3 regions of the Mesorhizobium sp. WSM3866 genome follow, and region 3 is predicted to be linked to each of the others. Evidence: predicted binding sites of a transcription regulator. Region 3 holds the regulator's gene; each other region holds the start of a gene.

Region 1 (9,786 bases), on a different contig from region 3:
GGTCTGCGTGCAGAGCGGCACCACCACGGAGCTCAACCTCGCCGACTACTTCAAGAAGAACAAGATGGAGTACAACCCCGTCGTGTTCGAGAAGCTGGAAGAGGTCAACGCCGCCTATGATTCCGGCCGCTGCGACGCCTACACCACCGACCAGTCCGGCCTTTACGGCATCCGCCTGACGCTCTCCTCGCCCGCCGACCACGTCGTGCTGCCCGAGATCATCTCCAAGGAACCGCTCGGTCCGGCCGTGCGCCAGGGCGACGATCAATGGGCCCATATCGCGCGGTGGACGTATTTTGCGCTGCTCAATGCCGAGGAAGCCGGCATCACGCAGGCCAATGTCGAGGAGATGAAGTCGTCGACCGATCCGAACATCCAGCGCCTCCTTGGCACTGAGCCCGATGGCAAGTACGGCGCCGATCTCGGCCTCTCCAACGACTGGGTTGTCAACATCATCAAGGCGGTCGGCAACTACGGCGAAATGTTCGAGCGCAATGTCGGCTCGGGCAGCCCGCTCAAGATCGCGCGCGGCATCAACGCTCTGTGGACGAAGGGCGGCCTGCAATATGGTCCGCCGGTTCGCTGATTGAAATGTGATCCGGGAGGCAGGTCGTCTGCCTCCCGGTTTCTCTTTTCAGGGGATCGTCTATGGCTTCGCAGGAAATCCTTCGGCAGGAGCCGGGTCGCGGCTCCTTCATCAATGACCCGAAAATACGCGCCCTGTTCTTTCAGACGCTGGTCGTAATTCTTCTGTTCGTTTCGATCTGGTGGATCGTCAACAACGTCATCGAGAACCTCCAGCGCCTTCACATCGCGTCAGGCTTCCAGTTCCTCAGGAACAGGGCCGGTTTCGATATCTCCGACACGCCGATTGCCTACACGTCGGACGCAACCTATGGCCGTGCGCTTATCGTCGGCCTGCTCAACACAATCATCGTTGCCGCCGCCGGCATTGTCCTCGCCACCATAGTCGGCTTCATCATTGGCATCGGCCGGCTATCGCAAAATTGGCTGATCCGTAAGATCTGCACGGTCTATGTCGAGATCTTCCGCAATATTCCGCCGCTGCTGGTCATCTTCTTCTGGTATTCGGGCGTGCTCGCGGTGCTGCCGCCGCCGCGCGAGAGCTATCACCTGCCGTTCGGCTCCTTCCTCAACCAGCGCGGCTTCTATTTTCCGCGCGGCATCTGGAGCGAAGGTTCCTGGCTGATCCTGGTTGCATTTGTCGTAGCGCTGGCCATGGCGTGGTTTGTCGCATATCGGGCCCGCCAAAGGCAGATGGCCACCGGCCAGCAATTCCCGGTGTTCTGGACCTCGGTCGCCCTGATCGTCGGACTACCCGTGCTCGCTTTCCTGCTCGCCGGCATGCCGCTTACCTTCGACTTCCCGAAGCAGTCGACCTTCAATTTGACAGGCGGATTTCAGATCAAGCCTGAGTTCCTGTCGCTCCTGCTGGCGCTTTCCTTCTACACGGCCGCCTTCATCGCCGAGATCGTGCGCGCCGGCATCAAGGGCGTCAGCAAAGGCCAGAGCGAAGCGGCGGCTGCACTCGGCCTACGCTCCGGGCCGATCCTGCGCCTGGTGGTGATCCCGCAGGCGATGCGCATCGTCATCCCGCCGCTTACCAGCCAGTATCTGAACCTCACCAAGAACTCTTCGCTGGCGATCGCCATCGGCTACCCCGATCTCACCGCCACCGCCGGCACGGTGCTCAACCAGACCGGCCAAGCGGTCGAGGGCGTGTTCCTCATGATGATCGCCTATCTGGTGCTGAGCCTCGTCACCTCTGCGGTGATGAACGTGGTGAACGCCAGAATGGCGCTGGTGGAGAGGTAGAGCCATGCAGGAACACGACATGTCCTGGGTGCGCACCGAGATGACGCTGGCGCAGCCGGCGCCTCCTGGCGAGCGCGGCGCCTATGCCTGGGTGCGCAAGAACCTGACCGCCTCGGTTGGCGACACTATCCTGACCATCCTCGGCATCGCCATAGTCGCCTGGATCCTGCCGCAGGTCATCAACTGGGCCTTCATAAACGCAGTGTGGACCGGGCCGGACCGCACGGTCTGCGCCACCGTCTCGCAAGGCGGCATCCAGCCCGACGGCTGGACCGGCGCCTGCTGGGCTTTCGTCAACGCCAAGTTCGGCCAGTTCATGTTCGGCACCTATCACATCGAGGAACGCTGGCGGCCTATCCTGGTCGCCATCCTGTTCGTGGTGTTGCTGGTGCCTATGCTGATCCCGCGCGTGCCGCGCAAGGGGCTGAACGCCATCCTGCTCTTCCTCGTGCTGCCGGTCGTCGCCCACTTCCTTTTGGTCGGCGGCGTGTTCGGCCTGCCGCATGTCGAGACCTCGCGCTGGGGTGGGCTGCTGGTGACGCTCAGTCTCTCCTTCGTTGGTATGGCCGTGTCGCTGCCCCTGGGCATCGCTCTGGCGCTCGGCCGTCGCTCCCAGATGCCGATCGTCAAATGGCTGTGCGTCGTCTTCATCGAGACGGTGCGCGGCATTCCGCTGATCACCGTGCTGTTCTTCGCCAGCGTCATGCTGCCGCTTTTCCTTCCCGAGGGCGTCACCTTCGACAAGTACCTCAGGGCGCTGATCGGCGTGTCGCTGTTTGCCGCCGCCTATATGGCGGAAGTGGTGCGCGGCGGCCTGCAGGCGATCCCGAAGGGCCAGTATGAGGGCGCCGATTCGCTCGGCCTCGGCTATTGGCAGAAGATGGGCCTGATCGTGCTGCCGCAGGCCTTGAAGCTGGTCATTCCCGGCATCGTCAACACCTTCATCGGCATGTTCAAGGATACCAGCCTGGTGCTCATCATCTCGATGTTCGACCTGCTCGGCGTGGTCAAGCAGAATTTCTCCGATCCCAACTGGGCGACGCCGCAGACCCCGAAGTCCGGCCTGATCTTCGCCGCCTTCGTGTTCTGGCTGTTCTGCTTCGGCATGTCGCGCTATTCAATGTACACCGAGCGCCGGCTGGACACCGGCTACAAACGATAAAAAGGGGAATTGGCCATGGCCACCGAAAACGCCGTCAGCGCGGAAGACCTCAAGGTCGATGCCAAGAAGATGCACATCTCGACGACAGATGTCGCCATCGACATCGTCGGCATGCACAAATGGTATGGCGAGTTCCATGTGCTGAAGGACATCAACCTCAAGGTGATGCGCGGCGAGCGCATCGTCATCTGCGGTCCGTCCGGCTCCGGCAAGTCGACCATGATCCGCTGCATCAACCGCTTGGAAGAGCACCAGAAGGGCAAGATCATCGTCGACGGCAAGGAACTCACCAACGATCTGAAGAAGATCGACGAGGTGCGCCGCGAGGTCGGCATGGTGTTCCAGCACTTCAACCTGTTCCCGCATCTGACAATCCTGGAGAACTGCACGCTGGCGCCAATCTGGGTGCGCAAGACGCCAAAGAAGCAGGCCGAGGAAATCGCCATGCATTTCCTGAAGCGCGTCAAGATCCCGGAGCAGGCCAACAAATATCCTGGACAGCTCTCCGGCGGCCAGCAGCAGCGCGTGGCGATCGCCCGCTCGCTCTGCATGAACCCGCGCATCATGCTGTTCGACGAGCCGACCTCGGCGCTCGACCCGGAAATGATCAAGGAAGTGCTGGAGACGATGGTTGGCCTTGCCGAAGAAGGCATGACGATGCTTTGCGTCACCCACGAGATGGGCTTTGCCCGCAAGGTCGCCAACCGGGTGATCTTCATGGATCAGGGCCAGATCGTCGAGCAGAACACGCCGGCCGAGTTCTTCGATAATCCGCGCCATGAGCGCACGAAACTGTTCCTGTCGCAGATCCTGCACTGAGCTTCTGACGCCAATTCGAGAAGCCCGGCCGCCAACGGCCGGGGCTTTTGAGCGACCGGTTGGTGAAGCGCGCTGCCGGTCTCGCCTTCCATAGTTGTCGAGGCGCGGTAGCATTGGCGGTCGTGCAGGACACCGCTGCAGCGAACGCCTCACCGCCTGTTCCGCTCCTCCCAGCCATAGAGCCAGTCCAAATCTCCCGCGAGTTTCTCCGCCGGCCGCGTCGCCAACACCAGGTTGCGCGCGATCGCAACCGGGCCCCATGCGTGCCAGGCCAGGCGGTTGAGCGCGCCGCGTCTGATCACCTTCTCGATGCGCGGGCGCCTGCGATTTTCCCATGTGGAGAGGTTCTGCCGCCGATCGCCGGGGAAGTCGGCGACCAGATCGGCGAGCGTCGCGGCATCCTCGATCGCCATCGCCGCGCCCTGCGCCGCGAACGGGGTCATGGCGTGCGCCGCGTCTCCGATCAGGGCTACCTGCGGCATCGTCCAGCGAGCCTGCTCGACGGTGTGGATCGGAAACGCCGTCCAAGGCCCGGCGAGCGCGGCGAGTCTCGCCAGCGCGGGCGACGTGCCGCGCATAGCGCTGGCGAGAATGGCGGGATCGGCATGGCCGGACCAGCCTTCGGCGATGCGCTCGCCCTTGGTGAAGGCGGCCAGATTGAAGGCGCTGCCTTTGCTCACCGGATAGGCGACCATATGGAAGCCGGGATGCAGGAAGGCGGTGATGCAGTCGCCGGCGGCGATTGCTGCAAAAGCCTGGCCGGCGGCGCTTGTCGCTGCAACCGTTGCGCGCCAGGCCAGCTCGCCCGAGAAGCGGTTCTTCCCGAAGGCCGGCTCTCGACCCGCAAGCAGCCTGCGAACCGACGACCAGACGCCGTCCGCGCCGATCAGCAGGCCGCCGGCGGCCTCGATGCTGCCGCCATCCGTTTCGGCGGCGACGGCGATGTCTTGCGGGTGAACAGCGACGTCCGTTACCCGCGCGCCGGTGACGAGTTGGATTTCAGGATGCTCCGCCATCCGCGCCGTCAGCGCCGCCTGCAGGTCGGCGCGGTGCGCCACCAGATAGGGCGCGCCCCAACGCTCTTCGCCGGCCTGGCCGAGCGGCACGCGCGCCAGTTCGCGCAAGGTGGCAGCGCCCTTCAGCACCACCGCTTCCGGGCGGATCGCGCTCAGCCGCAACCGGTCGAGCGCGCCGAGCCGACTGAGCATACGGGTGGCGTTGGGGGAAAGCTGGATGCCCGCGCCCACCGCTTCGAGCTGGCTGGCCTGTTCCAGCACCGTGACGGCATGGCCGTGTTCGGCAAAGGCAAGAGCTGCCGTCAGTCCGGCGATACCGGCCCCGGCGATGACGACCTGCCGGGACCGCGCCTCCTCCATGGTCTAGCGGTCACCCAGATCCGCGATCAGGCGGCCTGGTCGATATAGAGGCAGCCGGCAGGCTCGGTTTCCGTCGCCTTCAGCTTCGGCGAATAGCGGTAGAGCGTCGAGCAGTAAGGGCAGACCTTTTCATTGTCGTCGCCCATGTCGAGGAATACATGCGGATGGTCGAAAGGCGGATTGGCGCCGGTGCACATGAATTCCTTGACGCCGATATCGATCGCCGGATGGCCCGCGTCGTTCTGGAAATGGGGAATGGTACCGCCTGCCATCGTCGTCTCCTTCAGTTCGGCCCGTTTGCATCTGGATCATAACCGGCCGGTTTGCAAGATCGATGAAATGAAACTGTCGCAAAAGCCTGGCAGAGGATAAGTTGAGCCGGTTAAGCGCATGAGACCGGAAACGAAGCGATTCCGTGACATCATGCGTCATAAGAGCGTGTTAGAGCGTGCATAGCGCGTCCGGCGGCGTATGGCGCTCAAAGAACGACGTTGTGGCCAAGAGCAGGAACCATGAACGAACTGAAGCCGGTGCAGAGCGAGTTCATCACCGTCGAGGCGGCGAGCCCGGACGGCGGCAATCCAGACCGTTTCGTCAACCGCGAGTTTTCCTGGCTGCAGTTCAACCGCCGGGTGCTCGAGGAATCGCTGAACGAGCATCACCCGCTGCTCGAGCGCGTCCGCTTCCTGTCGATCTCGGCCGCAAATCTCGACGAGTTCTTCATGGTGCGCGTCGCCGGCCTCGCCGGTCAGGTGCGCGAGGGCATCGCGTTGAAGAGCCCGGACGGCCGCACGCCTGAGCAGCAGTTGGAGCAATTGCTGCGCGAGGTCGAGCGCCTGCAGGAAGACCAGCAGAAGAGCCTGTCGGTCTTGATGGAGCTGCTCAACAAGGAAGGCATCGAAAGCATCCCCCGCGACGGCCTGACCAAGGACGAGAAGGCCTGGCTGGAGGAGCATTTCCAGGGTCAGGTTTTCCCGGTGCTGACGCCGCTGTCGATCGACCCGGCGCACCCGTTTCCGTTCATCCCCAATCTCGGTTTCTCAATGGCGCTGCAGCTGCGCCACCGCAAGAACGGCGAGGAGATGAGCGCGCTCTTGCGCTTGCCGGTGGCGCTGCGGCGGTTCATCCGTCTGCCCGACCGCAAGCATCATGTCCGCTTCATCCCGCTGGAAGAAGCGGTCGGCCTGTATATCGGCAAGCTCTTCCCTGGATATGAGGTCAAGGGCTCGGGCACGTTCCGCATCATCCGCGACAGCGATATCGAGGTGGAGGAGGAATCGGAAGACCTCGTTCGCCTGTTCGAGACGGCGCTGAAGCGCCGCCGCCGCGGCTCCGTCATCCGCATCGAATTCGACACGCTGATGCCGGCCGAGTTGCGCGACTTCGTCGCCGGCGAGCTCGGAGTGTCGTCGAGCCGCATCAGCGTGCTCACCGGGCCGCTGGCGCTCAACCAGATCTCCGAGATCGTCGCCATCCCGCGCGACGACCTCAAATTCACGCCCTATAACCCACGCTTTCCCGAGCGCATCCGCGAGCATGGCGGCGACTGCCTGGCCGCCATCCGCGAGAAGGATATCATCGTCCACCACCCCTACGAATCCTTCGACGTCGTGGTGCAGTTCCTGCGCCAGGCGGCGGCCGATCCGGAAGTCGTCGCCATCAAGCAGACGCTCTACCGCACCTCGAACGACAGCCCGATCGTGCGGGCGTTGATCGACGCGGCGGAGGCCGGCAAGTCGGTGACGGCGCTCGTCGAGCTCAAGGCGCGCTTCGATGAAGAGGCCAATATCCGCTGGGCGCGCGACCTCGAGCGCGCCGGCGTCCAGGTCGTGTTCGGCTTCCTGGAGTTGAAGACCCACGCCAAGATGTCGCTGGTGGTCCGCCGCGAGGACGGCCGGCTGCGCAATTACGTGCATCTCGGCACCGGCAACTACCATCCGGTCACCGCCCGCATCTACACCGACCTGTCCTTCTTCACCACCGACCCGACGATCGCGCGCGATGTCGCGCAGATCTTCAACTTCATCACCGGCTACGCCGAGCCTGCCGAGGAGATGCGTCTTGCGGTGTCGCCGTTCACGCTGCGCGACCGCATCCTGAGGCACATCGCCGAGGAGATCGCCCATGCGCTCGAGGGCAGGCCGGCCCGTATCTGGATGAAGATGAACGCGCTCGTCGATCCGACCGTCATCGACGCTCTCTATGACGCCAGCCGCGCCGGCGTCGAGATCGATCTCGTCGTGCGCGGCATCTGCTGCCTGAGGCCGCAGGTGCCGGGTCTTTCCGAGAACATCAGGGTGAAGTCGATTGTCGGCCGCTTCCTAGAGCACAGCCGCATCTACTGCTTCGGCAACGGCCACGGTCTGCCGTCCGACGAAGCGATCGTCTACATCTCCTCGGCCGATATCATGCCGCGCAATCTCGACCGCCGCGTCGAGACCCTGGTGCCGATCACCAATCCGACTGTGCATGAACAGGTGCTTGGCCAGATCATGCTCGGCAACATCATGGACAATCAGCAAAGTTTCGACGTATTGGCTGATGGCACCTCCCGGCGCGCTGCGCTCGAGGAGGGCGAGGAACCGTTCAACGCGCAGGAATATTTCATGACCAATCCGAGCCTTTCCGGACGGGGTGACGCGCTGAAATCGCATGCGCCCAGGCGCATTGCACAGTTCAAGCGCCGCAAGAAGAACGCCGCCGCGTGATTTCAGTCTCGCAGGGCCGGCTCCAGGACCGGCGGCCGCTGTCGATCATCGACATCGGATCGAACTCGATCCGCCTCGTCGTCTATGAAGGGCTGGCGCGCTCGCCGACGATGCTGTTCAACGAAAAGATGCTGGCCGGCCTCGGCCGCGGCATCGTTTCGACGGGCAAGCTCGATCCCGAGGCGGTGACGCGCTCGATGGAGGAGTTCCGCCGTTTTCGCGCGCTTTCCGATCAAGCCGGCGCCGAGCACATCTATGTGCTGGCGACCGCGGCCGCGCGCGAGGCGGTCAACGGCCCGGACTTCATCCACCGCGCCGAGGATGTGCTGAAGACCGAGATCCGCGTGCTTTCCGGCCGCCAGGAAGCGCATTATTCGGCGCTTGGCATCATTTCCGGCTTCTATCCGGCCAACGGCATCGCCGGCGACCTTGGCGGCGGCAGCCTGGAGCTCGTCGACATCAATGGCGAGGCGATCGGCGACGGTATCACGCTGCCGCTCGGCGGCCTGCGCCTGCAGGACATGGCGAAGAACTCTCTCGTCCAGGCGCAGAAGATCGCGCGCCAGGAACTGGCGCGGGCGAAGCTTTTGAAGGGCGGGCAGGGCAGGGTGTTCTACGCCGTCGGCGGAACCTGGCGAAACCTCGCCCGGCTCCATATGGAAATGACCAACTACCCGCTCGGCGTCATGCATCATTACGAGATCGCCGCCGACAGCGCCCTGAACTTCCTCAGGCAGGTGGCCAAGGGCGAGGTCGAAAAGGTCAAGGGCATCGAAGGCGTCTCCAAGAACCGCCGCTCGCTGCTGCCTTACGGTGCGGTCGTGCTGCAGGAAATCATGGCGGCAATGCAGCCCTCGAAGATCGTCGTCTCGGCGCAGGGCGTGCGCGAAGGCTTCCTCTATTCGCTGCTCGACGCCGCCGAGCAGAAGGCGGATCCGCTGATCTCCGCGGCGGAGGAACTGGCGCTGCTGCGCTCGCGCTCGGTCCATCACGCGCATGACCTCGTCGACTGGACGGACAAGGCTTTCAAGGCCTTCGGCATCGACGAGACGGTGGATGAGGCGCGCTACCGCCACGCCGCCTGCCTGCTTGCCGATATCGGCTGGCGGGCGCATCCCGAATATCGCGGCCAGCAGTCGCTCAACATCATCGCGCATGCGTCCTTTATCGGCGTCGACCATCCTGGCCGCGCCTATCTGGCCCTGACCAACGCCTATCGCCATGACGGCATCTTCAACGATGCGATCGCGCCCGAGATCAAGACCCTGGCGCCGCCGCGCATGCTCGAGCGCGCCCGTGCGCTGGCGGCAATGATGCGTGTGGTCTACCTGCTGACGGCGGCGATGCCCGGGGTCATGCCGCGGCTGAAATGGGAAAGCCGCGGCAACGGTGCGCTTGCGCTGGTGCTGCCGGCGTCGCTTGCCGACCTCTATGGCGAACGACCCGCCGGGCGTCTGGCGCAGCTGGCGCGCATCACCAACCGCCGGCTGGTGCTGGCGGTCGAGGGCGGGCCAAGCATTTCCGTCAAGTGACGGCTCAGGTGATCTCGGCACCGACGCCGAAGGGGCGGCCGTCGGCCGACCATGCGCCGGCCCCGGCCATGGCGAGCGCCAGGAAGCCCCCGGCAATGGCAATGTCCTTCATCAGCATCTGCCGGTGCATGAAGGCTAAGGTCGCATCCTCGCCGCCCTGGCCGAAATGGCCGATGAAGCCGGCGACGATAGTGAAGGCGGCAAGCAGCAGCGCCGCGATCCGCGTCTGAAAACCGACAAGGATCAAAAGTCCGGCGATCAGCTCGAACAGGCCGGTGCCCCAGGCCGCCAGGGTCGGTAGCGGCAGGCCGAGGCCGGTGAAGTAATCGATCGTGCCGGATATGTTGGTCAGC
Region 2 (9,786 bases), on a different contig from region 3:
TCGGAGGTTTTGCGATGGAGCAAGTTCGAAACCTGACCGCGGCCCCGCAGCCGACATCCGGCATTGTTGCGTGCAGCGTCTATTCCGCCGGCAAGCGCGTCGCCGACATTACGATCGAAGAGGCCGGCATATGGGCGGCAAAGCCCGGCCATGTCGTCTGGATCGGCCTGCTCGAGCCGGACCGCAACCTGCTGCTTAGGGTGCAGGCGCAGTTCCATCTGCATGATCTGGCGATCGAAGACGCAGAACACCCGCATCAGCGGCCGAAAATCGAACAGTATGGCGATGCCTTGTTCATCGTCGCCCGCACAGCGCAACTGATCGATGGCCGCGTCACCTTCGGCGAGACGCATCTCTTCGTCGGCACCGGCTATATCGTCAGCGTCAGGCACGGCCCGTCGACCTCTTACGCCGCGGTGCGCCAGCACTGGGAAAGCTGCCCGTCCTCGCTCGCCAAGGGCGAGGATTTCGTCCTCTATGCAATTCTCGACTTCATCGTCGACAACTACATGCCTGTGCTCGAGCAGATCGAGGACGAGGTCGAGCAGATCGAGGACAAGGTGCTGCTGAAGCCGATGAGCGGTGGCGACATCGAGCGGCTCTACATGCTGCGCCGCGATCTGCTCAGGCTGCGCAACGCGGCGCTGCCGCTGGTCGAGGTCTGCCGGCGGCTGACCAGCGCCGAGCTGCCGCAGATCCATGCCGCCATGCATCCGCTGTTCCGCGACGTGACGGACCACATCCGCACCGTGCAGGAAAAGATCGACAGCCTGCGCGAGGTGCTCGCCTTCGCCTTCGAGGCAAGCCTTCTGGTCGGACAGAGCCAGGAAACGGCGATCTCCAAGAAGCTGGCCTCATGGGCGGCCATCCTGGCGGTGCCCACGGCCTTCGCCGGCATTTACGGCATGAATTTCGACGACATGCCTGAACTGAAGATGGAATACGGCTACCCGACAGTCCTGGCCGCCATCGCGCTGATCTGCGCGTTTCTGTATTGGCGGTTCAGGAAGAATGGATGGCTGTGAAATAGCGAATAGCGAATAGCGATAAAGAAGCTTGTGCCGGACTCGAATACCGATGTTATTCCTATTTCGTTCGCTATTCGCTATTCGCTATTCGCTATTCGCTATTCGCTATTCGCTATTCGCTTAGCGGCTTCTGCGCCTTTCCGCCGCCGGCTGGAACGCCACCCTTGCATGGTATTTGCAGTACGGCCCGGTTTCGCCAGCGTCGTTGCCGCAGAAGCTGAAGTCTTCCGACAGCGGATCGCCGTTGGGCCATTTGCAGGTGCGCTCGGTCAGCTCGACGAGCTGCAGGTTGCGCGAGATTGGCACGACAACGTTCTCGACCGGGCGGATATAGTGGCGCGCCACCGGCTCCGCCTCGAACTGCACCTGCAGAGCGGTCGCGCCGATGGAGGCCGTCACATGACGGGCTGCGCTGGCGGCACGAGCCACGGACTTCTGCATCGAGGCGCCCTGCGTGGCCTTCTTCTGCCGTGCCGGCGCCGCGGTCGCGCGGCCGCGGCCCGACAGTTTCAGGCGATGCACCTTGCCGATAACGGCATTGCGGCTCACACCGCCGAGCTGCGCGGCGATCTGGCTGGCGCTGAGACCCTCCGACCACAATTTCCTGAGAAGTTCGACTCGCTCGTCAGTCCAGTTCATGAGACCGCGCTCCTGCTGAGGCGTGCGGCGGTCAGAATCCTTTCCCGAGCCGGCTCTCGCCGGGCAAACGACACCACATGTACCGGGTGATTAGATCCGCCGCACGAAATCTAGTTATTTCTCGACTACAATTACCTTATGCGCTGACTCGGTGACAAGAGTCCCCAGGGCAACACCGATTCGGTTTTTACGGTTTTCCCCAACTTGCCCAACCGCTGATGGGCCGGCGTGGCGCTGGAGCCTTGCCGCGCGCTTCTGCGCGACCTTTTCGTTGACTTCATGGCCGAAAAACATGATAAGCCGCAAAGGCCGCCGCATTGGCGGCTTTTTTGATTTCCGGTTCCGGAGACGCATATAATGAGCGGTTCGGCGCTTTACGAGACTTTTGCTCGCGCACCCCTGGCCTTCGACCGCGGGGAGGGGACCTGGCTGGTCACCGACAAGGGCGAGCGATATCTCGACTTCGCCGGCGGCATCGCCGTGAACTCGCTGGGCCACAGCCATCCGCATCTGGTCGCGGCGCTCACCGGGCAGGCGGCCAAGCTGTGGCACGTCTCCAATCTCTACGAGATCCCGGAGCAGCGCCGGCTGGGCGAAAGGCTGGTCGATGCAACCTTCGCCGACAAGGTGTTCTTCACCAATTCGGGCGCCGAGGCTCTGGAATGCGCCATCAAGTCGGCCAGGCGCTATCAGTTCGTCAAAGGCCATCCGGAGCGTTTCCGCATCATCACTTTCGAGGGCGCCTTCCACGGCCGCACGCTGGCGACGATCGCCGCCGGCGGTCAGTACAAATATCTCGAGGGTTTCGGTCCGAAGGTCGAGGGCTTCGACCAGGTCGCGTTCGACGATATCGATGCCGCCGAGAAGGCGATCACACCGGAAACCGCGGCTATCCTGATCGAACCGGTGCAGGGCGAGGGCGGCATCCGCCCGGTGCCGACGCAGTCGTTGAAGCGGATTCGGCAACTCTGTGACCGGCATGGCCTGCTTCTGATCTTCGACGAGGTCCAGTGCGGCATCGGGCGCACCGGCAAGCTGTTCGCGCATGAGTGGGCGGGCGTCACGCCTGACCTGATGGCGATCGCCAAGGGCATCGGCGGCGGTTTTCCGATGGGTGCCTGCCTCGCAACCGACGACGCGGCGGCTGGCATGACGGCCGGCGTGCACGGCACCACTTTCGGCGGCAATCCGCTGGCGATGGCGGTGGGCAACGCCGTGCTCGACGTCGTGCTGGCCGACGGCTTCCTCGAGGACGTTCAGCGCAAGGCATTGCTGCTGAAGCAAGGACTGGCGGCGGTCGCCGACGAATTTCCCGAGGTCATCGAAGGCATCCGGGGAAGCGGGCTGATGCTAGGGCTGAAATGCGCCATGCCCAACGCCAAGGTTAACATGGCGCTGCGCGACCAGCACTTGCTTGCGGTGCCGGCGGGCGACAACGTCATCCGGCTTTTGCCGCCGCTCACCGTCACCGACGAGGAGATCGGGGAGGCGCTGAAACGCATTCGGTCGGGCGCCAAGGGCCTGACCGACGCGATTACGGCCGAAGCCGCGAAGTAGTTCTGGAATCTGCCGATGAGCGTTCGTCACTTCACCGACCTGTCCGCCGTTTCCGCAGGCGATCTGCGCGTCATGCTGGACGATGCGATGGCGCGAAAGACCAGGCTCAAGGCCGGCGAGCGTTCGAAGCCGCTCGAGGGCAAGGTGCTGGCGATGATCTTCGACAAGCCTTCGACGCGCACGCGCGTTTCCTTCGACGTCGGCATGCGCCAACTCGGCGGCGAGACCATCATGCTGACCGGCACCGAGATGCAGCTCGGCCGTTCTGAAACCATCGCCGACACCGCCAAGGTGCTGTCGCGCTATGTCGATGCCATCATGATCCGCACCACCTCGCATGACCGGTTGCTGGAACTCACCGAAAACGCGACCGTGCCGGTGATCAATGGGCTGACCGACGATACCCATCCCTGCCAGCTGATGGCCGACATCATGACCTATGAGGAGCATCGCGGTCCGGTGGCCGGCAAGACCTTCGCCTGGACAGGTGACGGCAACAATGTGCTGCACTCGCTTCTAGAAGCCTCGGCGCGGTTCCGCTTCAACCTCAATGTCGCCGTGCCGGAGGGCAGCGAGCCGTTCGAGAAATATGTCGACTGGGCGAAGGCCAATGGCGGCAAGGTGCGGTTTGCCGGCTCGGCCGAAGAGGCCGTCGACCAGGCCGATTGCGTAGTCACCGACAGCTGGGTATCGATGGGCCAGGAGCATCGCGCCCGCGGCCATAACGTCTTCCTGCCCTACCAGGTCAACGCCGCGCTGATGGCGAGGGCGAAGTCCGACGCGCTTTTCATGCACTGCCTGCCTGCGCATCGCGGCGAGGAGGTCACCGACGAGGTGATCGACGGACCGCATTCGGTGGTCTTCGACGAGGCCGAGAACCGGCTGCACGCCCAGAAGGCGGTGCTGGCCTGGTGCCTGGGCGCTTGACCGGGGTCGACTTGATCCGCGCCAACTTGATCCGGGGATGTGTGATGCCTATTTGCGGGCCATCACTGAAATCGAACGCGCTTCGACCCATGCCGCCTGGAAAGCGGGATGGATGCGCCCCGGAGTTTTGTCATGCTGGAAACGCTTTCCTTGGCTGAGCATCAACCCAAACTCGGCGAATTCGGCTTCGCAGGCGACGACCATGTCGTGCCTTACGAAGTAGCGCCCCTGGATGTGCGCGGCCGCACCGTGCAGCTCGGGCCGAGGCTCGACGCCATTCTCAGCCGTCACGATTATCCCGAGCCGGTCGCGCGCCTGCTGGCGGAGGCCTGCGTGCTCACCGTGCTGCTCGGCACGTCGCTGAAATTCGAGGGCAAGTTCATCCTGCAGACCCGCACCGACGGACCGGTCGACATGCTGGTGGCAGACTTCACCACGCCGCATTCGTTGCGCGCCTATGCGCGCTTCGACGCCGACCGGCTGCAGGCACTGATTGCCTCGGGCGAGATCTCGCAGGAGAAGCTGCTCGGCACCGGCGTCCTGGCCCTGACCATCGATCAAGGCGCGCACACGCAGCGCTATCAGGGCATCGTCCAACTCGACGGCACATCGCTGGAAGAAGCCGCGCGCACCTATTTCCGCCAGTCGGAGCAGATCCCGACCGATCTGAGGATGTCGGTTGCGAAGCTGGTGACCCCGGGCCCGGGCGGGGCCCGCGAGCAATGGCGCGCCGGCGGTATCCTGGCGCAGTTCCTGCCGCAGGCGCCCGAACGCATGCGCGTGCCCGACATTTCGGGCGGGGATGGCGATCCACGAGACGTGACGCACGAACCGGCCGACAATTCCTGGCGGGAACTCTTGGCGCTGCTCGGCACCATCGAGCCGACCGAGCTCATCGATCCGACGGTGGGCGCCGAGCGGCTGCTCTACCGGCTGTTCCACGAGCACGGCGTGCGCGTGTTCCGCGGTGTGCCGGTCGCCGATCAGTGCTCCTGCTCGCGCGACAAAATCCGAGGCATTCTCGAAGGCTTTTCGGCCGAGGAGATCAGGGACTCGACCGAGGACGGCGGCATCCATGTCGCTTGCGAGTTCTGCTCGACGCAGTACGACTTCGATCCGGCGGAGTTTGCGGCGGAGTGAGAAAGCTCCGGTTCCTCGCCCCCGCTTTGCGGAGGCGGGGAACTCGAGTTCTTTAATTCACCGTCCTTTTCGTTCCCGGCATATCGAGCGAGAAAGCCGGAATGGCGATATCGAACGTTTCGCCGCGACCGTTGCGCATCGTGTAGTGGCCGACCATGATGCCGGATGGCGTCGAGAGCGGGCATCCCGACGTGTACTGATAGCTGTCGCCGGGGTTGAGCTCCGGCTGGTCGCCGACCACGCCCTCGCCGCGCACCTCTTCGACTCGGCCACGCCCGTCGGTGATGTGCCAGTAGCGCGACAGAAGCTGCACGAACTCGTCCGACCGGTTGTCGATCGTCACCTGGTAGCCCCATACATAACGGTTCTCGGACGGATCGGAACGGTCCTCCAGATAGAACGGCCTGACCTGCACTTCGATGTTGCGCGTCACGGCGCGATACATGAGCCACTCCGGTGCCGCAGGGAACATTTTAGCGCGCTTCGCGGTTCTACCTCCGCAGCGTCGCCAGCCTGCCGGCTTTTCCACCGCAAGTGCCGACAAACAATGTCATTTAAGTGACACATGACAATGTTGGTGTGCACAAACCGTGCGGGCGACTCGGGCGCTTTGTCGAGTGATGAAACGGCCGCGGGCGGCCTTTCCGGAGTGACCAGATCTCGATGGAACTGACCCTCGCAGCCGCCTTTGCTTCCTCGGCCCTTCTTTTTTCCAACCTTGCCAGCATCCTGCTCGCATCGTCGCGGCTGAAGCCCAGGCGGGTCATTCCTCCGCCTTCCAGCAAACAGCCGCCTGTCTCGATCGTCGTGCCGTCGCGCGGCGTGGAGCCGTTCACGCAGGAGACGCTCGACCGCGCCTTCTCGCTCGATTGGCCGCGCTACGAAATGATCTTCTGCGTCGCGCACGCCGAAGATCCCGTGGTCAAGCTGATCAACGCCGCCATCGCGCGATTTCCGAATGTTCCGGCGCGGCTCCTCGTCGGCGATGACAGGATCAGCGCCAATCCCAAGCTCAACAACTGCATCAAGGGCTGGCAGGCGGCGCGGCACGACTGGGTGATCCTCGCCGATTCCAACGTGCTGATGCCCAAGGGCTATGTCCAGCATCTGATGGCGGCCTGGGGACCGGACACCGGCCTCGTCTGCTCGACGCCGATCGGCTCGCGGCCGGACGGTTTCTGGGCCGAAGTCGAATGCGTCTTCCTCAACACGCTGCAGGCGCGCTGGCAATATGCCGGCGAAGCGCTCGGCCTTGGCTTCGCCCAGGGCAAGAGCATGCTGTGGAACAAGCCGATGCTGGATGCAAATGGCGGCATCCAGGCTTTGGCCGCCGAAATCGCCGAGGACGCGGCGGCGACCAAGCTGGTCAACAGCCTTGGCCTTCGGGTCAATCTCGTGGCCGCGCCCTTCGAGCAGCCGCTCGGCCAGCGCACGCTCGCCGAAATCTGGTCGCGCCAGGCGCGCTGGGCGCGGCTGCGCCGCGTCACCTTCCCATTGTTCTTCGCGCCCGAAATCCTGACCGGTGTGGTCGCGCCACTGCTTCTGGCGCTGATCGCGGCGGCAAGCGCCGGTGTCAGCCTGCCCACGACCGCGCTCTGCGTGCTGGCGATCGCCTATGTGCCCGAATGCATGCTCGCCTGGTCCAAGGGCTGGCATCTGTCGCCGCGCAGCGTCACCGCGATGATCGTGCGCGACGCGATGCTTCCCGCCATCTGGGCGCGCGGCTGGCTTGGCGGGGCCGTCGAATGGCGTGGCAACGCAATGACCATCCGCAACAGCGGGATGACTGAACTCGACGAGATTGCTTGAGCCGGCTGCGGCTCAAGCGCCCTCTTTGCCGCCGTGGCGGTTCATTCCTTCGCCGCCTTCAGCGCCTGTTCGATGTCGGCGAGCAGGTCGTCGGTATCCTCCAGCCCGACGGAGAGCCTGAGCGTGCCTGGTCCGATGCCGAGCTCGGCGCGGGCCTCGTCAGTGAGGTTTTTGTGCGTCGTCGTCGCCGGATGCGTGATCAGGCTCTTTGCGTCGCCGAGGTTGTTCGAGATCAGCACGATGTCGAGCGCGTTCTGCAAGGCGAAGGCCGCCTGCTTGCCGCCCTTGACGTCGAGGCAGATCAGCGTCGAGCCGCCCGACATCTGCTTCCTGACGATATCCGCCTGGGGATGGTCGGCCCGGCCCGGATAGATGACGCGGGCGATCTCCGGCCGGCCAGCCAGGAAGTCCGCGATCTTGCCGGCGCTTTCGGTCTGGTGGCGCACGCGCAGCGGGAGCGTCTCGAGGCCTTTCAGCAGCGTCCATGCGTTGAATGGGGACAGGCTCGGGCCGGTGTGCCGGAAATAATCGTGCAGGTTCTCGTCGATCCACTTCTTGTCCGACAGGATGACGCCGCCGAGGCAGCGGCCTTGTCCGTCGATGTGCTTGGTCGCCGAGTAGACCACGATATGGGCGCCGAGCTGCAGCGGCTTCTGCTGCAGCGGCGTGGCAAAGACGTTGTCGACGATCACGCGTGCGCCGATCGAATTTGCTAAAGCGGCGACAGCGGCGATATCGACCACTTCCAACGTCGGGTTGGTCGGACTTTCCAGGAAGAACAGCTTGGTGTTCGGCCTGACCGCTTTTTCCCAATTGGCAATGTCGGTGCCGTCGATCAGCGTTGCCTCGATGCCATAGCGCGGCGCCAGCGTCTCGACTACCCAGCGGCAGGAACCGAACAGGGCTCGCGCCGCAACGATGTGATCGCCGGCCTTGACGCTGCAGAGCAGGGCGGCGGACACGGCGGCCATGCCGGAAGCGGTTGCACGTGCGTCTTCCGCGCCTTCCAGCGCGCACATGCGCTTCTCGAACATATCGACGGTCGGGTTGGCGTAGCGCGAATAGATGAAGCCGGGTTCCTCGCCCTTGAAGCGGGCCTCCGCTGCCTGGGCCGTCTCGTAGACATAGCCCTGGGTGAGATACATCGCCTCGGCGGTCTCGCCGAAGCCGGAACGCAGCGTCCCGCCATGCACGAGTGCCGTTTGAGGTTTCCAGTTACGCGTCTTGGTCATCGCCCTGCTTCCAAACACAAAAAAACCGGCCGCGACGTCGCAACCGGTCCATACGGCCTTGCGGCCCGACGGTCCTTTAGCGACTTGTTTAACGTGGCTGCAAGCCGACCGGCCAAATCACCACGGGATAACGACCCTTTAGACCTCGCCCGCGCTTGCGTCAATTGCCGGCTTGATTAAGAGGTTTGTACCAGGCAGCTTCCGCAAAAGTGTCCCGCGGTTTTGCGACAGGAAACTGCGACGACAATGACTTCGCCCGGAGCCAGACATTGCGGCAGACAGGCATTCTTCCCGATCAGGACATCGCGGCGCTCTTCCAGTCGGGCGCGCTGAAGTCGCCGCGCGCGCTCGACGCCAACCAGATCCAGCCGGCTAGCCTCGATCTGAGACTGGGCGACAAGGCCTTTCGCGTGCGCGCTTCCTTTCTGCCCGGTCCCGATCATCTGGTGGCCGACAAGCTGGACCGGCTGAAGCTGCATGAGATCAATCTCGCCGAGGGCGCGGTGCTGGAGACGGGCTGCGTCTATATCGTGCCGCTGCAGGAAAGCCTCGCGCTGCCAGCGGAAGTCTCGGCTTCGGCCAACCCGAAGAGCTCGACCGGACGACTCGACATTTTCACCCGTGTCATGACCGACCGCGGCCATGAGTTCGATAAGATCGGCGCCGGCTATCATGGCCCGCTCTATCTCGAGGTCAGCCCGCGCACCTTCCCGATCGTCGTGCGCGCCGGCTCGCGCCTGTCGCAGATCCGCTTCCGCACCGGCAACGCCGTGCTGTCGGAGAATGAGTTGCGTGACCTCCATCACGCCGAGATGCTGGTTGCGACCGAGCCGCCCAACATCTCCGGCGGCGGCATTGCGCTCTCTATCGATCTCGACGGCGACAAGGACGGCCTGGTCGGCTATCGCGGCAAGCACCACACCGGCCTCGTCGACGTCGACAAGCGCGCCGCTCAGGATGTGGTCGACTTCTGGGAACCGCTCTACAAGAGCGGGGCCGGCGAGCTCGTGCTCGACCCGGACGAGTTCTACATCCTGGTCTCTCGCGAAGCCGTGCACGTGCCGCCGCTCTATGCCGCCGAGATGACGCCTTTCGATCCGCTGGTCGGCGAGTTCCGCGTCCACTATGCCGGCTTTTTCGACCCGGGCTTCGGCCATTCCGCCGCCGGCGGCAGCGGCAGCCGCGCGGTGCTTGAAGTGCGCAGCCACGAGGTGCCGTTCATCCTCGACCACGGCCAGATCGTAGGCCGCCTCGTCTACGAGCATATGCTGAAGCGGCCGCAGGCGCTCTATGGCAGCGAGCTGGGTTCCAACTATCAGGCGCAGGGGCTGAAGCTCTCCAAGCATTTTCGCGCCGCGCGCTGATCGCCAGGCTGTGCTTGCCCGGCCTCGCGCGCCGTGCTTGGCTGCGTCTGAGCATGTAGCAACTGAACCCAAGGGGATGAAAATGCAGAT
Region 3 (9,786 bases):
GGCGCGCCGCGCTGGGTGGTGATCCGCTCGGTCGCCTATCGCGCCGCACTGTCCGGCATCGTCACCGGTATATTGCTGGCGATCGCCCGGATTTCGGGCGAGACGGCGCCGCTGCTCTTCACCGCGCTCAACAACCAGTTCTGGTCGAGCAATCTCAACGCGCCGATGGCCAGCCTGCCGGTGACCATCTTCCAGTTTGCGCTGAGCCCTTATGAGGAATGGCAGCAACTGGCCTGGACGGGCGCACTGATAATCACCCTGACGGTTCTCGGGCTGAGCATCTTCGCCCGCAGCCTTACCGGACGCAGAGAGGACAGATGAAACCGATGTTGTCCACCGACCTGAACGTAGCCGAGACGACCGCCGAGAAGGCCAAGATCGAAGTCAAGAACCTCAACTTCTACTATGGCCAGTCGAAGGCGCTGAAGGACATCAACCTGTCGCTGCCCGAGCGCAGCGTCACCGCCTTCATCGGACCTTCGGGCTGCGGAAAGTCGACGCTGCTGCGCGTGCTCAACCGCATCTACGAGCTCTACCCGAAGCAGAGCGCCGAAGGCCAGGTGCTGCTCGACGGCAAGAACATCCTCGACCGTTCGCAGGACCTCAACCTGCTCAGGACCAAGATCGGCATGGTGTTCCAGAAGCCGACGCCGTTCCCGATGTCGATCTACGAGAACATCGCCTTCGGCGTCAGGCTGTATGAGAAGATCAGCAAGGCCGAGATGGACAATCGCGTCGAACAGGCGCTGAAGCGCGCCGCGCTGTGGAACGAGGTCAAGGACAAGCTCAACGCCAGTGGCCAGAGCCTTTCGGGCGGCCAGCAGCAGCGGCTCTGCATCGCCCGCACGGTGGCGGTGAAGCCGGAGGTCATCCTGCTCGACGAGCCGGCATCGGCGCTCGATCCGCTCTCGACCGCCAAGATCGAGGAGCTGATCGACGAGCTGCAGGCCGACTACACGATCGTGATCGTCACCCACAACATGCAGCAGGCGGCGCGCGTCTCGCGGCAGACGGCGTTCATGTATCTCGGCGAGCTGATCGAATTCGACCGGACCGAAAAGATTTTCACCTCGCCCCGCGAGAAGCGCACGCAGGACTACATCACCGGCCGCTTCGGCTGAGTTCATACGAGGACATAACCATGGCCCATACGGTCGCTTCCTTCGACGAGGATCTGAGGCAGATCAGCCAGCTCATCCGCGACATGGGCGATCTTGCCGGCTCGATGGTCGGCGCGTCGACCAAGGCTCTGCTGAATTCCGACAACGCGCTGGCGCAGCGCGTGGTCTCCGACGATGCCATCATGGACGCGCGCCAACGCGAGCTCGACGATCGCGCCATCACGCTGATTGCCAAACGCCAGCCGATGGCCGACGACCTGCGCAGCGTCGTTGGCGCCATCCGCATGGCCGGCGATCTCGAGCGCATTGGCGACCTTGCCAAGAACATCGCTAAGCGCGTCGGCTCGGTCGGCGTCAGCGCCGCGCCGCGCGACCTTTCGCACTCCATCGATTCGATGGCGCAGCTGGTGCTGATCCAGGTGCAGGGCGTGATCGAGGAATACGCGGCCGGCGACGCCACGGCGCTCGCCAAGCTCCGCAACGACGACGAGCGCATCGACGTCAAATACACCGCCGTCTTCCGCGAGCTCCTGACCTACATGATGGAGGATCCGCGCAACATCACGGCTTGCACGCATCTGTTGTTCTGCGCCAAGAATCTGGAGCGCATCGGCGACCACGTCACCAACATCGCCGAGAACGCCTACTATGTGCTGACCGGCACGCAATTGCCCGCGAATCGTCCTAAGCAGGACGAGACGACGATGTCGGCGCCGGCGGCCTGACCGCGAAGGTGCCTGCTATATGATCGCGCCACGCATCATGGTGGTGGAGGACGAGGAACCGCTGGGGGTGCTGCTCCGCTACAACCTCGAATCCGAGGGCTATCAGGTCGAGGTGGTGACGCGCGGCGACGAGGCCGAGATCCGCCTGCAGGAGAATGTGCCCGACCTTCTGGTGCTCGACTGGATGGTGCCGGCGGTGTCCGGCATCGAGCTTTGCCGGCGCCTCAGGATGCGGCCCGAGACCGAACGCCTGCCGATCATCATGCTGACCGCGCGCGGCGAGGAAAGCGACAGGGTGCGCGGCCTCTCGACCGGCGCCGACGACTATCTGGTCAAGCCGTTCTCGACGCCGGAATTCATGGCCAGGGTCAAGGCGCTGCTGCGCCGCGCCAAGCCGGAGGTGCTGTCCAGCGTGCTCAAGGTCGGCGACATCGTGCTCGATCGCGAATCGCATCGCGTCTACCGCAAGAAGAGCGAGATCCGGCTCGGCCCGACCGAGTTCAGGCTGCTGGAATTCATGATGCGGCATCCCGGCCGGGTGTTCTCACGCAGCCAGCTGCTCGACAATGTATGGGGTGAGACGATCTATATCGACGAGCGCACCGTGGACGTGCATGTCGGACGCCTGCGCAAGGCGGTCAACAACGGCCGGATGCCGGACGTCATACGTACCATCCGTGGGGCGGGCTACGCGATCAGGGAAGATTAGATCCAGGGCACCGAAGGTCTGACGGGTTCTATCTGCGCTGGCGGGTTATCGAGACGCTGGTGCTTCGCCGTCCACGGGCGGAGCACGAAGCGTCGCGACGCGGCGCAGACCCGACGATCCACGCGACTTCCACGCGCCGCGGCGGTGCAGAAATTCTGCTCCGCTCATCCGACGATTGAGGTAATGGCATGGATTCCAGGGTCTCCGCGACGGAGCTTCGCTCCTGCTCCGCCCTGGAATGACGAAGCTGCGGGGCCTTCGCTAATCTCCGGCGTCTGCAGGACGCACAGAAGCCAACGATCGCTATCGAAGCTGCTCAGGCCACGTTCTTGCCCGCTCTTGCCTGCACGCCCGGGGCGAAAATCTCCTGGTCGACGAAGGTCAGCGCGCGCACGGCGCAGCCTTCGCGGATCAGCGGCAATTCGTTCGGCTCGGTATCGAAGGAGATCGAGTTTGAATGCTGGCCTCCGGCGGTCTGGCCGATCGCCTCGCGCAGCGCCGGCTCGATCAGGTCAAAGGCGGCGGCGCTGACGCCGACCATGGCGACCGGCGCCGGGTCGATCAGCGCGAACAGGCTGCCAAGGCCGAAGCCCAGCGCCTCGCCGGCCCGGCGATAGGCCTCGCGCTCCGGGCCATCCGTCTCGCGCGCCTTGGCGGCGAGCGCCCGCATGTCGGCGTCGCCGACATCGACCGGCTCGGCGTCCTCGCTCATCTTCATGGCGCTGCGCCAGATGGCGTAGTTGCCGGCATAGGCCTCGACGCAGCCGCGGCGTCCGCAACGGCAGAGCGCGCCGCCCGGGCGATGGATCATGTGGCCGAACTCGCCGCCGGAAGAATGTGTGCCGGTGAACAGCTCGCCCTTCAGAACCAGGCCCATGCCGATGCCGTGGGAGAGCAGAATGGCGATGAAATTGTCGCGATAGCGGTGGGGATCGCGCCACTGCAGCGCCACAGCCATCATGTTGCAGTCGTTCTCCATGGTGGCCGGAATGCCGAATTCCTTTTCCAGGATGTCGGCGAAGGGAATGTCGGTCAGCGGCGTGATCGGCGACCACAGCATGGCGCGGGCATGGGAATCGGTGATGCCCTGGATGCCCATGGCGATGCGGGCGACGCTGCCGACGTCGAGGTCCGGATCGTCCAGCCGGCGCCGCACGATCGCCAAGCATTCGCCGATCAGCTCGTTGCGCGGCATGGTGAGCGTATCGAGGCGGCGCTGCTCCTCGGCGATGACCTGGCCCGCATAATCAATAACGGCGACCGAGAGGAAATTGAGCGACAGCACCACCGTTACCACCGCCGCCGCCTCCGGCTTGAGCGCGAGGCCCACCTGTGGCCGGCCGCGCTTCAGAGACGCGGTCTCGCTCGGCTTGCTCTCGGCCAGGATGCCTTCCTGGATCAGGTCGGAAGAGATCGCCGAAATGGTCGAATGGCTGAGCCCGGTGGTCGCGGCGATTTCCGTGCGCGACGGTTGGCCGGCCCAGCGCACGGCCGAGAGCACCATGGCGCGGTTGCGCCGGCGCAGATCGTCGTGGCGGATTCCGACCGACATTTTTTCTCCTCCCAGTCAGCGCGGCCTCTCGATCATGCACAGGACCCGGCGACGCGCCAGATCGATTCACCCGGACGCCGGCACCCGAACCGTCCCGGTTTTTACAAGTTTCGGTGGACGCGGGCTGCGCCTCCTCCGAACTGTTGCGCGATAGTGGCAGAAGCGGTCGGCACTGTCATTATTTATTACGGGTCTCGAAAAAAGTACGCGACACCTCAAAAACCGTCAGAATTGCAGTTGACAGCGCCTTAGCCTTGGATCAGTATTTTTTCGAGGCTCGAAAAAAAGCCTTTGCATGCTCTTCGGGCCAATCTGGGTCGCGCCGCGAGGGGCGCAGGGAGGATATCATGAAGAGATTCGCAGCCGCCATGCTGGCGGGGGTCGTCATGTCGTTGACGTTGGCGTCGGTCGCCGAGGCGAAGGACAAGGTGATCGGCGTCTCGTGGTCCAATTTCCAGGAAGAGCGCTGGAAGACCGACGAAGCGGCGATGAAGAAGGCGATCGAGGCCGCCGGCGACAAGTACATATCCGCCGACGCACAGTCCAATCCAGGCAAGCAGCTGACCGACGTCGAAAGCCTGATCTCGCAGGGCGCCAATGCGTTGATCATCCTGGCGCAGGACGCCTCGGCGATCGGGCCGGCGGTGCAGAAGGCACTCGACGAAGGCATTCCGGTCGTCGGCTACGACCGCCTGATTGAGAACAAGGACGTGTTTTATCTGACCTTCGACAACAAGGAAGTCGGCCGCATGCAGGCCCGCGAGGTGTTCAAGGCCAAGCCCGAGGGCAACTACGTCTTCATCAAGGGCTCGGGCGCCGACCCGAATGCCGATTTCCTGTTCTCCGGCTCGATGGAAGTGCTGAAGGAAGCCATCGACAGCGGCAAGATCAAGAATGTCGGCGAGGCCTATACCGACGGCTGGCTGCCCGCCAACGCGCAGAAGAACATGGAGCAGTTCCTGACCGCCAACGACAACAAGGTCGACGCGGTGGTGGCGGCCAATGACGGCACTGCCGGCGGCGTCGTCGCGGCGCTGACGGCGCAAGGGCTGGCCGGCACCGTTCCGGTCTCGGGCCAGGACGGCGACCATGCCGCGCTCAACCGCATCGCGCTCGGCACCCAGACGGTGTCGGTGTGGAAGGACGCGCGCGAGCTCGGCAAGCACGCCGCCGAGATCGCCTCGCAGCTCGCCGACGGCAAGAAGATGACCGACATCGCGGGCGCCAAGGACTTCACGACGCCTGGCGGCAACACCGTCAAGTCGCTGTTCCTGACCCCGGTCGCAATCACCAAGGATAATCTCAACCTCGTCATCGACGCGGGTTGGATCAAGAAGGATGAAGTCTGCGCGGGCGTTGCCGCCGGCAGCGTCGCGGTCTGCAACTAAGCTGGCCGTCAGGTTCAAACGCAGCGCCGCGGCCCAACGGCCGCGGTGTTTCCCAAGGGCTTTCGGGAGTACTGAAGCCGGAGACCATTGGGGGCAGGTCACTGTCCGGCAGGATCGCCGAACTGCTCCAGCCGTTTGTTTCCGCGCAATTCCAGGCGGCTACGCACTTTTTCCCGGAATTGCTCTAGCATCGTGGTCCGGCATCCGCGCCAGACGGCAAGCCGGCGGGAGGAGATCATGACCGATACGACCTCTGATACGCCGGCCAACCCGGCGGCGGATCGCGCGCGGGCTTCCGAACTGAGCACCGTCGGGCGCTTCCTCAAGGCGACTGAGCTCGACACACGCATGCTCGGCATGGTCGGCGCGCTGCTGATCATTTGGATTGGCCTGCATGTCATCTCGAGCCTGCGGCTCGGCGTCAATCCGCTCGATTTCGATAGCCGAACGTTCCTGACGCCGCGCAACCTGTGGAACCTGTCGGTGCAGACCTCGGCCGTGGCCATCATGGCTTCCGGCATGGTGCTGGTCATCGTCATGCGCAACATCGACCTCTCCGTCGGATCGGCCGAGGGTTTGATCGGCATGGTGATGGGCTTTGCCCAAGTGCATTTCCTGGTGCGAATGGTTGGGCTCGAGCTTGGCAATCCCTGGATCTGGGTGCTGGCACTGTTGATCGGCCTGGCGCTCGGCCTGCTGATCGGCGCCTTCCAGGGCTTCGTCATCGCCTATCTCGAAGTGCCGGCCTTCATCGTGACGCTTGGCGGGCTGCTGGTCTGGCGCGGTGCTGCCTGGTGGGTCACCAGCGGCCAGACGGTGGCGCCGCTCGACGCCACCTTCCAACTGATGGGCGGCGGACCGGCCGGCTCGATCGGCGCCAAATGGAGCTGGATCGTCGGCGCCGTCGCCTGTGTTGCCGTGGTGTTTGCGCTGTTCAACGGCAGGGTGCAGCGCAAGCGCTTCCGTTTTCCGCTGCGTCCGATCTGGGCCGAGACGCTGCTCGGCGCGGTCACCTGCGCTGTCATCATGGGCGCGGTGTGGCTGGCCAATTCCTATCCCTGGCCGGTCGGCATCGTGAACCGCTACGCCGCCGCCAACAACCTCACGGTCCCCGAAGGCGGCCTGTTCATCGCCCACGGCATCGCCATTCCGGTGCTGATGGCGATCGCCGTCGGTCTCGTCATGACCTTCATTACCAAGCGCACTCGCTTCGGCCGCTATGTCTTTGCCATCGGCGGCAATCCGGAGGCGGCCAACCTTGCCGGCATCAACACGCGCTGGATCACCATGAAGGTGTTCATGATCATGGGTGTGCTGGCGACGATCGCCGCGGCGATATCGTCGGCGCGGCAGAATTCATCGACCAATGCGCTCGGCACGCTGGACGAGCTCCTGGTCATCGCCGCGGCGGTCATCGGCGGCACCTCGCTCGCCGGCGGCTCGGGAACCGTGCTCGGCGCTATGCTTGGGGCGCTGCTGATGCAGTCGCTGCAGTCCGGCATGGTGCTCCTCGGAGTCGATTCGCCGCTGCAAAGCATCGTCGTCGGCGCCGTGCTGGTCATCGCGGTCTGGCTCGACACCATCTACCGCAAGCGGGTGTGAAGGAGGCAGCATCATGGCAGACAAGAACGCTCCCGCCGGCGCCCCGCTGGTCGACATGCGCAACATCTCGATCGCCTTCGGCGGCATTCGCGCCGTCGACGACGCCTCCATCGATCTCTTCCCCGGCGAAGTGGTGGCGCTCCTCGGCCACAACGGCGCCGGCAAGTCGACGCTGATCAAGATACTGTCCGGCGCCTACAAGCGCGATGCCGGGCAGATCTTCGTCAACGGCGAGGAGGCAGCAATCTCCAACCCGCGCGACGCCAAGAAATACGGCATCGAGACGATCTATCAGACGCTGGCGCTTGCCGACAACGTCGACGCCGCCGCCAATCTTTTCCTCGGCCGCGAGCTGATGACCGCCTGGGGCACGCTGGACGACGTCGCCATGGAGGCCGAAGCGCGCAAGGTGATGGGCCGGCTCAATCCGCGCTTCCAGCGCTTCAAGGAGCCGGTGATCAAGCTGTCCGGCGGACAGAGACAGTCGGTGGCGATCGCGCGCGCGATCCTGTTCAACGCGCGAATCCTGATCATGGACGAGCCGACGGCAGCGCTCGGCCCCCAGGAGACGGCCCAGGTCGGCGAACTGGTGCGGCAACTCAAGGCCGACGGCATCGGCATCTTCCTGATCAGCCACGACATCCATGACGTCTTCGAGCTGGCGGACAGGGTCTGCGTCATGAAGAACGGCCAGGTCGTCGGTACGGCGCGCACCAGCGACGTGACCCAGGACGAGGTGCTCGGCATGATCATTCTGGGCAAGTGCCCGCCAGGCGCCATGCCAGGCCCGGGAGCGCTGAAAATCGCGGCCTAAGACTATAAATTGGTTGGCTAATTTGCGACTTGTTTGATGAGCCAATCGCGGCGTTGGGTTGGCCTTGCCATTGTATTGGCGCGGAGACTTGCCCATAAAGGTGGCCAACCATCCATGGGCCGCACCCTGCATTGAAAAAGCTTTTCCCGATCGTCGCCTTCATCGCCGTCGCGCTGATCAGCCTGACGATGGCGGGGTTCGCCTATTTCGCGACCCAGGAGGCGGCACGCATCAAGTTCGAGGGAACCGCCGACGATGCGCTCAACCGCATCGAGAGCCGCATCGACCTGCATCTGTCGCTGCTGCGCTCGACCCAGGCGCTGTTCGATGCTCGTAACGGCGATATCACGCGCGGCGAGTTCAAGGCCTTCCTCACCGCGCTCGACATCGACGACAACTTCGCCGGACTGCGCGGCATCGGCTTCCTGAGGCTGGCCAAGGCCGGCGACGAGGCCGCGCTCGAGCGCGACATCCTGCGCGCTCGCGGTTCGGCCCACCCGGTCTATCCGGCCATCACGCAGCAGCAATGGCGCACGCCCATCGTGCTTTTCGAGCCGCTCGATACGTCCAACCAGTCGATCATAGGCTTCGACATGTTCAGCGACCCGGCACGGCGGACGGCAATCGAGAAGGCCATGGCCGACGACCGGCAGCATGCCAGCGGGCTCGTTCAACTTGGCCAGGGACAAGGGCTGGAGCAGACCTTCCCCGGATTCCTGGTCTTCGTGCGGCTGAACGTGGAAACGGCCCCGGACGTCATCGATGCCAGCCGCTCCTCGACCGCCGGCTTCCTCTACGCCTCCTTCCGTGCACGCGATCTGTTCCAGGTGGCGCTCAGCAAGGCTCCGCTGCTGCCGGTCAACGTCGAAATCTTCGACGGCCAGCCGGGAGCCGACAATCTCCTGTTCCGGTCGGAGGCGCCGCCGGCCGAATCGCTCGGCGGAAAGCTGCTGGCGCGCCGGGATATCGTCGTGGCCGGCCGGCCCTGGACTGTCCTGTTTCGGCCGACGAGCGCTTTCGCGCTGCCGTCCTCGCGCGCTATTCCCGTGATGCTCGGGCTGTTCGGCCTGCTGCTCGCCGGGGCGATTGCCTTGGTGGCCCGCTATCAGGAGCGCGCCTACGAGGCGAAGTCGCTGCTGCATGAGGCGACGGAGAAGAGCCTGCTGGAAAAGGAGCTGATCCTGCAGGAGATGAAGCACCGCATCAAGAACTCGATCACCAGGGTGCTGGCGATCGCGCGGCAGACTGCTTCGCAGGCCACCGACGTGAAGGAGTTCTCGGCATCATTCTCGGCGCGGCTGCAGGCGATGGCCGCGTCGCAGGACATGCTGACACGCTCGCGCTGGCAGAAGGCGGACCTCGGCGACCTGCTGCGCACGGAGCTTGGGCAGGTGTTCGGCAAAGAGCTTTCCGAAGGCATATTGTCGGGGCCGGAAGTGCTGCTTGACGAGACGACGACGCAAGCGCTCGGCCTGACCTTCCACGAGCTTGCCACCAACGCGCTGAAATATGGCGAGGCCGGCAACTCGGTGGGCGCCCTGAAGGTCGATTGGCGGGTCGAAGGACGTGGCCGGGAGCGGACGCTGGTGCTCGATTGGCGCGAGGCCGGGCAAAAGAAACTGGAGCCGCCGGCAAAGACCGGTTTCGGCACCAAGCTGATCGATCTCAATGTCACGCGCGAATTGCGCGGTACGATCAAGCGCGACTACCGGGCCGACGGGCTTAAGGTGGAAATCCGAATACCTCTGCCAGGCTGAGCGCCCGTCAGTCAGGGTCCAACGAGGATCTACCCGGGGACCGCTGGTCGGGCCCCCGGGTAGATGACTGTGTCTCGCGGAAAATCAGTTGCAGCGGGCCTTGTATCTCGTGCCGTCA

Evidence for each region. The regulator PhoB, encoded in region 3, activates phosphate uptake and scavenging genes when phosphate is short. The targets are predictions, from matches to a motif close to TGTCATNNANCTGTCAT.
Region 1: CK222_RS28090 (RNA degradosome polyphosphate kinase) is a predicted target of PhoB. The motif match lies at 5,529-5,545, and genes of this name have one in related genera.
Region 2: CK222_RS03360 (ceramide glucosyltransferase) is a predicted target of PhoB. The motif match lies at 5,840-5,856, and genes of this name have one in related genera.

Annotation. Positions count from the first base shown of each region.
Region 1 covers NZ_NSGC01000019.1:14,346-24,131, reverse strand. The annotation lists gene CK222_RS28120 (amino acid ABC transporter substrate-binding protein) at 1-586, shown strand, start outside; gene CK222_RS28115 (amino acid ABC transporter permease) at 649-1,836, shown strand; gene CK222_RS28110 (amino acid ABC transporter permease) at 1,841-2,998, shown strand; gene CK222_RS28105 (amino acid ABC transporter ATP-binding protein) at 3,014-3,817, shown strand; gene CK222_RS28100 (FAD-dependent monooxygenase) at 3,967-5,193, opposite strand; gene CK222_RS28095 (zinc-finger domain-containing protein) at 5,220-5,465, opposite strand; gene CK222_RS28090 (RNA degradosome polyphosphate kinase) at 5,706-7,901, shown strand; gene ppx (exopolyphosphatase) at 7,898-9,433, shown strand; gene CK222_RS28080 (DoxX family protein) at 9,438-9,786, opposite strand, start outside.
Region 2 covers NZ_NSGC01000001.1:703,707-713,492, forward strand. The annotation lists gene CK222_RS03330 (magnesium and cobalt transport protein CorA) at 15-1,025, shown strand; gene CK222_RS03335 (GcrA family cell cycle regulator) at 1,149-1,667, opposite strand; gene CK222_RS03340 (aspartate aminotransferase family protein) at 2,025-3,224, shown strand; gene argF (ornithine carbamoyltransferase) at 3,240-4,151, shown strand; gene CK222_RS03350 (Hsp33 family molecular chaperone) at 4,260-5,291, shown strand; gene apaG (Co2+/Mg2+ efflux protein ApaG) at 5,344-5,736, opposite strand; gene CK222_RS03360 (ceramide glucosyltransferase) at 5,955-7,100, shown strand; gene CK222_RS03365 (O-succinylhomoserine sulfhydrylase) at 7,142-8,332, opposite strand; SAM riboswitch at 8,389-8,466, opposite strand; gene CK222_RS03370 (2'-deoxycytidine 5'-triphosphate deaminase) at 8,602-9,696, shown strand; gene CK222_RS03375 (ABC transporter substrate-binding protein) at 9,779-9,786, shown strand, end outside.
Region 3 covers NZ_NSGC01000002.1:582,805-592,590, forward strand. The annotation lists gene pstA (phosphate ABC transporter permease PstA) at 1-321, shown strand, start outside; gene pstB (phosphate ABC transporter ATP-binding protein PstB) at 318-1,121, shown strand; gene phoU (phosphate signaling complex protein PhoU) at 1,142-1,846, shown strand; gene phoB (phosphate regulon transcriptional regulator PhoB) at 1,866-2,555, shown strand; gene CK222_RS07115 (ROK family protein) at 2,872-4,107, opposite strand; gene xylF (D-xylose ABC transporter substrate-binding protein) at 4,455-5,495, shown strand; gene CK222_RS07125 (sugar ABC transporter permease) at 5,733-7,097, shown strand; gene CK222_RS07130 (ATP-binding cassette domain-containing protein) at 7,111-7,911, shown strand; gene CK222_RS07135 (CHASE domain-containing protein) at 8,043-9,668, shown strand; gene CK222_RS07140 (YMGG-like glycine zipper-containing protein) at 9,753-9,786, opposite strand, start outside.